Regions from separate parts of the Bradyrhizobium sp. WSM1253 genome, predicted to be linked through region 1. Evidence: predicted binding sites of a transcription regulator. Region 1 holds the regulator's gene; the other holds the start of a gene.
The links. The regulator HrcA, encoded in region 1, represses chaperone genes, less so after heat shock. The targets are predictions, from matches to a motif close to GTTAGCACTCNCNNNNNGNGAGTGCTAAC.
Positions count from the first base shown of each region.

Region 1 (3,819 bases):
GGCGGCGCCTCGCTGCGCATCATCGCCAGCGCCCCGCGCGAGCAATGGCCGACTGCCTTCACCCGCTTCCGCGCGGTCCGCGACGGCATCCAGCCAAAGGGCTAGCAGCATCTGCGCATGAGATGCGCTCCTCCCCCGCTTGCGGGGGAGGGCTGGGGAGAGGGTGTCGCCGCACAGGGACACTCCCCCAGAGGATAGAACCCTCACCCGCCGCGCTCTCCGAGCGCAGCGACCTCCCCGCAAGCGGGCGAGGTGCACCGAACCCGCGGCTCAAGCCCAACGACTCACCAAAGCCGGCTGCATTTTCGGGCTTCTGTTCGTATACGAACGGAACTAGGCTCCCCTTCCGTTGAGTTCATCCTGGAGGGAGGCGAATGATGCTGGATCGGCGACAAGTCTTGGCGGCGCTCGGGACGAGCGCGCTCGTGGCGCTCGCGCCAACCGCGATTCTGGCAGCGGCATCGATCAAGCCGGACGATGCATCCGCGCTGCTCGTGATCGACGTGCAGAATTGCTTCCTTCCCGGCGGCAGCCTTGCCGTGAAGGAAGGCGAGCAGGTGGTGCCCGTCATCAACAAGATCTCGAAAGCGTTTTCGAACGTGGTGATGACGCAGGACTGGCACACGCAAGGCCATGTTTCCTTTGCGTCAGTCCACGCCGGCAAGAAGCCGTTCGAGACCGTCGATCTTCCCTACGGCAAGCAGGTGCTGTGGCCCGACCATTGCGTGCAGGGCACCGACGGCGCCGCGCTGTCGAAAGACCTTGCGATCCCGCACGCCGAGCTCATCATCCGCAAGGGTTTTCACAAGGACGTCGACAGCTATTCGGCCTTCCTCGAAGCCGACGGCAAAACCTCGACGGGTCTCGCCGGTTATCTGAAGGCGCGAAAGATCAAGCGCGTCTTCGTCGTGGGGCTGGCGACGGATTTCTGCGTGGCCTGGACCGCGCTCGACGCGCGCAAGGCGGGCTTCGAGGTCTATGTGGTGGAAGACGCCTGCCGCGGCATCGACAATCAGGGTTCGCTCGCAAAAGCCTGGGCCGACATGGCCAAGGCCGGCGTGAAGCGGATTCAGTCCGCAGATATCGCCGCGAGCGCGTAAGAGACGCAACCGAACTGCCAGACCCTCATCCTGAGGAGCGCGCTTCTTGGCGCGCGTCTCGAAGGATGAAGGCCCCCGCTGCAGCAGCTCGGCCTGCATGGTTCGAGACGGCGCTGACGCGCCTCCTCACCATGAGGATCGATCAGTTCGCAGCGCCGTTCGGCTCGTTGCTGTTGGCGGGCGCGGCCTTGGCGCCGCCCTTGGCGACACCGACCAAGGCGGGACGCAGCACGCGCTCGCCGATGGTGTAGCCGGCCTGCATGACCTGCACGACGGTGCCCGCGGGTACCGACGCATCGGGCACCTCGAACATCGCCTGCTGGAAGTTCGGGTCGAACTTCTGGCCCAAGGGATCGAACTTCTTCACGCCGTGTTTTTCCAGCGCGCTCAGTAGCGAGCGCTCGGTCAGTTCGACGCCCTCGATCAGCGAGGCGAGGCCTGCATCGGCCGCCGCACGGGCTTCGGCCGGAACGGCATCGAGCGCGCGCTGGAGGTTGTCGGCGATGTCGAGCACGTCGCGGGCAAAGCCCGTGACGCCGTAGAGCTTGGAGTCAGCGACCTCCTTGGCGGTGCGCTTGCGCAGATTCTCCATCTCGGCCAGCGTCCGCAGCATGCGGTCGCGCGCCTCGGCGACTTCCTTCTGCAGGAGCTCGACCGAGCCGGGCTCGGGATCGTCGGGCATGATGTAGGGTTTTGACACCACGGGCTCGCCGGCCGCAGCACTCGTGTCTTCGGGTTGCCGGTCTCGATCGGTCATCGGCTCTCTTTTCGCATTCGTCTCAGGGGGTTTCTGGCCCGCATATCGTGCTTCGGGCGCCGAAAATCAAGCGCCCGTGATCGGGAGAGACGCCGGTCAGCCCCCCAGGAGCCGGCTGACGATGCGGGCAGCATAGTCCACGGTCGGGATCACACGGGCATAATTCAGCCGCGTCGGCCCGATTACGCCCAAAACGCCGACGATATGGCCGGCAGCGTCCCGATAGGGCGAGATGATGGTGGACGAGCCCGACAGCGAGAACAGCTTGTTCTCACTGCCGATGAAGATCCGCACGCCTTCCGCAGTCTCGGCCCGGCCGAGCAGGTCGATCACGCCGCGCTTGGTCTCGAGATCGTCGAACAGCAGGCGAACGCGCTCGAGATCCTCCAGCGCATGCAAATCCTCGAGCAGATTGGCGTGGCCGCGGACGATGAGCTGGCGGTCCTCGTTCTCGCCGCCGGACCAGCTGGCGATGCCGGCCGAGATCACCTTGTGCGTCAGCTGATCGAGCTCGGTGCGCGCCTCTCCGAGCGCGGTTTCGAGCTCCAGCCGGGCCTCGGCCAGGGTCCGGCCCCGGATACGGGCATTGAGGAAGTTCCCGGCTTCGGTCAACGCCGAGGATGGAACCCCCGGTGGCAGCGTCAACACGCGGTTTTCGACCTGCCCGTCCTCGCCGACCAGGATCACCAATGCCTTTTCCGGTTCCAAGCGGACGAATTCGATATGTTTCAGCCGCGCATTGGATTTCGGCGTCAGCACGACGGCGGCTGCGCGGGTCAGGCCGGAGAGCCGCGTCAATGCCTCTTCGAGCGCAGCCTCCACCGATTGCGCGTGGCCGACGGAGGTCAACTGGCTCTGAATCGCCTGCCGTTCGCTGTCATTGAGATCGCCGACCTGCATCAGGGCATCGACGAAGAACCGCAGGCCGAGTTCCGTCGGCAACCGGCCGGCGGAGGTGTGCGGGGCGTAGATCAAGCCGAGCTGTTCCAGGTCGGCCATGACGTTGCGGACCGACGCGGGCGACAGCGGCATGGCGATCAGGCGCGAAATATTGCGTGAGCCCACCGGCTCGCCGGTCGCGAGGTAGCTTTCGACGATTTGACGAAAGATGTCGCGGGAACGCTCGTTGAGCTGGGCGAGGCCCGCGCGCGGCGCGATCAGATGGATCGGATCGTGATGGGCCACAGACCGTAACTCCTCTAAGATACAGGTAATTTGTCTATCCCGGGCGCGTCTGACAAGCGTGGCGTTCGCGGATTGAAAATCGGGGGTGAATAAGGCCTCGATCTTCCCCCTTGCCGCCCACCCTCACCCAACCTACAAGCACCGCCAACAGCCCTTTTCCGAGAGTTTTGGAGGATTTCCCATGCGGCCAAGCCGCCGTGCGCCCGACGAATTGCGCCCCGTGACGCTGGAGCGCGGCGTGGTCAAATATGCGGAAGGCTCGTGCCTGGTGAAATTCGGCGACACCCATGTGCTGGTCACCGCCACGCTGGAAGACCGCCTGCCGCCATGGCTCAAGGGCCAGGGCCGCGGCTGGGTCACCGCCGAATACGGCATGCTGCCGCGCGCGACCTCGGAACGCACCCGCCGCGAGGCCTCCGCTGGAAAGCAGAGCGGCCGCACCGTCGAAATTCAGCGCCTGATCGGCCGCTCGCTTCGCACCATCATCAATCTCGAAGCACTCGGTGAGCGCCAGATCACGGTCGATTGCGACGTCCTCCAGGCCGACGGCGGCACCCGCACGGCCTCGATCACCGGTGCCTGGGTCGCGCTCGCCGATTGCGTCAGCTGGATGAAGGCGCGCAACATGGTCAAGGCCAATGTGTTGCGCGACAACGTCGCCGCGATCTCCTGCGGCATCTACAAGGGCACGCCCGTGCTCGACCTCGACTATGCCGAGGACTCCGAAGCCGATACCGACGCCAATTTCGTCATGACGGGCGATGGCCGCATCATCGA
Region 1 is NZ_JH600073.1:4,667,132-4,670,950, reverse strand. It holds gene BRA1253DRAFT_RS23535 (hypothetical protein) at 1-105, shown strand, start outside; gene pncA (bifunctional nicotinamidase/pyrazinamidase) at 378-1,100, shown strand; gene grpE (nucleotide exchange factor GrpE) at 1,243-1,857, opposite strand; gene hrcA (heat-inducible transcriptional repressor HrcA) at 1,954-3,042, opposite strand; gene rph (ribonuclease PH) at 3,224-3,819, shown strand, end outside.

Region 2 (3,819 bases), on a different contig from region 1:
CGAGCGCGACATCGGCCTCGAGACCCATGTACAGCGAGAGATGCCGCTTTTCCTCACGTTTCGTGACAGGGAGGGTAATGCCTTGGCTACAGCAATGCTGCCACCGGGTGGCAAGGATCGCGGCGGGTTCCGGATCATCATCGTTGCCGCATGCAATGCCGATCCTTATCCTGAGCAAGATGCGGCCATCGCTGCGCTAGGAGCGCATTTCGGTCTCACGCTCGATCGCCACCGCTGCTTCCCCTACGGCCGCTAAGAAGCCTGACAAGTATCGCTGCTTGGGCGGCTCGGGCTTCGACGCGCTCGCGCAATGGTGTGCCAGGATTGGACCCCGTCTGACCGCAAGGAAATCGGCAAAGGCTCGGCGTCGCTGCCGAGCCTTCTTATTATTGTCGAGCTCTGAATGTCGGGCTTAGAAGTCCATACCCCCCATGCCACCCATGCCGCCGCCCGGAGGCATCGCCGGACCGGCGCCGCCCTTCTTGGGCAGCTCGGCGACCATGGCTTCCGTGGTGATCAGGAGCGCTGCGACGGACGCCGCGTTCTGGATCGCCACTCGAACCACCTTAGTCGGATCGATGATGCCCTTGGAGACCAGGTTGCCGTATTCGCCGGTCTGCGAATCGAAGCCATACGAGTACTGATCCCTTTCGAGGATCTTGCCCACGATGACCGAGCCGTCCTCGCCCGCGTTGATTGCGATCTGGCGGGCCGGGTAGGACAACGCCTTGCGCACGATCTCCACCCCGGTCTTCTGGTCGTCGTTCTTGGTGCGAATGCCCTTGAGGTGCTCGGAGGCACGCAGCAGCGCAACGCCGCCGCCTGGCAAGATCCCTTCCTCGACCGCCGCGCGGGTCGCATGCATCGCGTCATCAACGCGATCCTTGCGCTCCTTCACCTCGACCTCGGTCGCGCCGCCGACGCGGATCACCGCGACGCCGCCTGCGAGCTTGGCAAGACGCTCCTGAAGCTTCTCACGGTCGTAGTCCGAGGTAGTTTCCTCGATCTGCGCCTTAATCTGGGACACGCGCGCCTCGATGTCGGCCTTCTTGCCTGCGCCGCTCACGATCGTGGTGTTCTCCTTGTCGATCATGACCTTCTTGGCGCGGCCGAGCATGTTGAGTGTGACGTTCTCGAGCTTGATGCCAAGGTCTTCCGAGATGGCCTGGCCGCCGGTCAGGATCGCGATGTCCTGCAGCATCGCCTTGCGGCGATCGCCGAAGCCCGGAGCCTTGACTGCGGCGACCTTCAGGCCGCCGCGAAGACGGTTGACAACGAGGGTGGCGAGCGCTTCGCCTTCGACGTCCTCGGCGACAATCACAAGCGGCTTGCCGCTCTGCACCACCGCTTCCAACAAGGGAAGTAGTTCATTCAACTGAGATAGCTTTTTCTCATTAATGAGGACGTAGGCATCATCCATTTCAACGCGCATCTTATCGGCGTTTGTGACGAAGTAGGGCGAGATGTAGCCACGGTCGAACTGCATGCCCTCGACAACTTCGAGTTCGGTCTCGAGCGACTTGGCTTCCTCAACGGTGATGACACCCTCGTTGCCGACCTTCTTCATGGCGTCGGCGATGAACTTGCCGATCACCGCATCGCCATTGGCTGAAATCGTGCCGACCTGCGCGATTTCCTCGTTCGAGGTGACCTTCTTGGAGTTTTTGACGAGATCGGCGACCACAGCTTCCACGGCCATGTCGATACCGCGCTTGAGATCCATCGGGTTCATGCCAGCGGCAACCGACTTCGCGCCTTCACGGACGATCGCAGCGGCGAGCACGGTCGCGGTGGTGGTGCCGTCGCCAGCCGCGTCTGCGGACTTGGAGGCGACTTCGCGCACCATCTGTGCGCCCATGTTCTCGAACTTGTCCTCGAGCTCGATCTCCTTGGCGACGGTGACGCCATCCTTGGTAATACGGGGAGCGCCGAACGACTTGTCGAGGACGACATTGCGGCCCTTCGGACCGAGCGTCACTTTTACCGCATTGTGGAGGATGTCGACACCGCGCAGCATGCGGTCGCGGGCCTCTACTCCGAATTTGACTTCTTTGGCTGACATAGTGGGTTTCCCTGAGTTTTTGACTTAATCTCACCCTTGATGATGCGCTCGAGAGGCGCTTGAGCGATGGATTAGGCGGCCTTCTTCTTGGAAGACACGTCGGTGAGAACGCCCATGATGTCGCTCCCCTTCATGATCAGCAGATCGACGTTGTCGATCTTGACCTCAGTGCCCGACCACTTGCCGAACAACACGCGGTCACCGACCTGAACGTCGATCGGGATCAGCTTGCCGTTTTCGTCACGACCGCCGGGGCCAACGGCGATGACTTCACCCTGGGAGGGTTTTTCCTTGACCGTGTCGGGAATGATGATGCCGCTAGCGGTCTTCTCTTCTGCGTCAATGCGCTTGACCACGACGCGGTCGTGAAGCGGACGGAATTTCATGCTCTCCTCCTATCCTCTAGTCGCTTTTAGTTTGGATGAAATAGCGGTCGAAGCTAGCGAGGGCTAACCGCTCCGAAAATAAGCGGCCCTCGCCGGCATACAAGACAAATCCGCGAAGGATTTCGAAAATCCGTCGTTCACCGGTCCGCGGAGGCCCATTCAGAGCCACCTAAAGGAGCCCCTGGAATAAATCTTGGCTGGTTCGAGGAAGCCGCTGAGGAAATTCGGGCCGGCTGTATCACCCGCACAGGTTATTGCTTGGCTTTGCCATCCAATACAGGGTTGCGCGCGTCTGGATTAGCCTGTTCAGGTACAATGATGCCGCGTCCAACGGCATTCTAGACCCGCGACGGTGCACGGACAGGCGGGGGAATCCCAATCCCCTCTCGCCTACCGAGAGAACCTGAGATGCAGCGGTCGAGCAAGTTTCTTTACAGATTCTCTCCCTCCAGCGAGTCGCTGCTTAAAACTCCGTCGTTCGGGACTTCGACCGCATCTCCAACTGACAAGCAAACATACGAAACGGAGTCAGTGTGGCGCACTGATAAGAAAATTACACAACCGGAGTCAGCCCATAGAGTGATAAGCAAAGATGTATATGCTTATCAGTTGTCGTATGACCGCTTGGCGCAAAGCTGTCGTTCGCTTTCGCGCCAACGTCGTAGAGCGAATCTAAAATGCAGCCTCGGCACAAGACGGCGTCGAAGCGCGCTCGGCCCATACCGGGAGACGCGACATTGAACGCAACTCCCGATCAGGGTTCGTTAAGTTATTCGGCTGCAATCGTGTGCACGGTCCCGCCTTGGTCGGCGTTTGTGAACACGAAGCCCTCGTAGCCGTTCTGCGCGACCTCCGCGCACTTTCTGCGGTATCCGCCGACGCCCTCCGGACCGAGGTAGGGCAAGAACCGCCGCACCTTGCCCTCTATGTTGGCGCCCATGTACCAGGAATTGGTGCCGGGCATCAGGGTTGTATTCACGACCTCGGCGACATGGGTGCCCCATGCGTCCTGCGCCTGAAATGCGCGTCCGCTTTGCCTCTGCCACTGGGTCAAGGCCGACAAGGATGCACGTCGGTCTTGGGCCCAGAAGCAGACCTCGGCGGCGGCCGACGTCCAACTGCTTTGAGCCGACGCACAGAACCAGACTTCTCGGAGTGCCCGACCTTCATCATCTATTCCCGGCGGCGGGGGAGAATTTCTGAATAGTATTGAAGATCACGCCGTCGGTCGCGGATGCCGTGGCTTGAATCGGCAAAGTGAATTGCACGGTGATGCCTGGTCCGGCGTTTGGGGTGGCCCATATGCGTCCCCCGTGAGCTTCGACAATCGAACGGCAGATCGATAGCCCCATGCCCATGCCGCCGGGCTTC
Region 2 is NZ_JH600072.1:150,847-154,665, reverse strand. It holds gene BRA1253DRAFT_RS00700 (hypothetical protein) at 1-256, shown strand, start outside; gene groL (chaperonin GroEL) at 413-2,062, opposite strand; gene groES (co-chaperone GroES) at 2,134-2,448, opposite strand; gene BRA1253DRAFT_RS00685 (hypothetical protein) at 3,218-3,511, opposite strand; gene BRA1253DRAFT_RS40365 (MHYT domain-containing protein) at 3,618-3,819, opposite strand, start outside.
Region 2: groES (co-chaperone GroES) is a predicted target of HrcA. The motif match lies at 2,488-2,516, and genes of this name have one in related genera.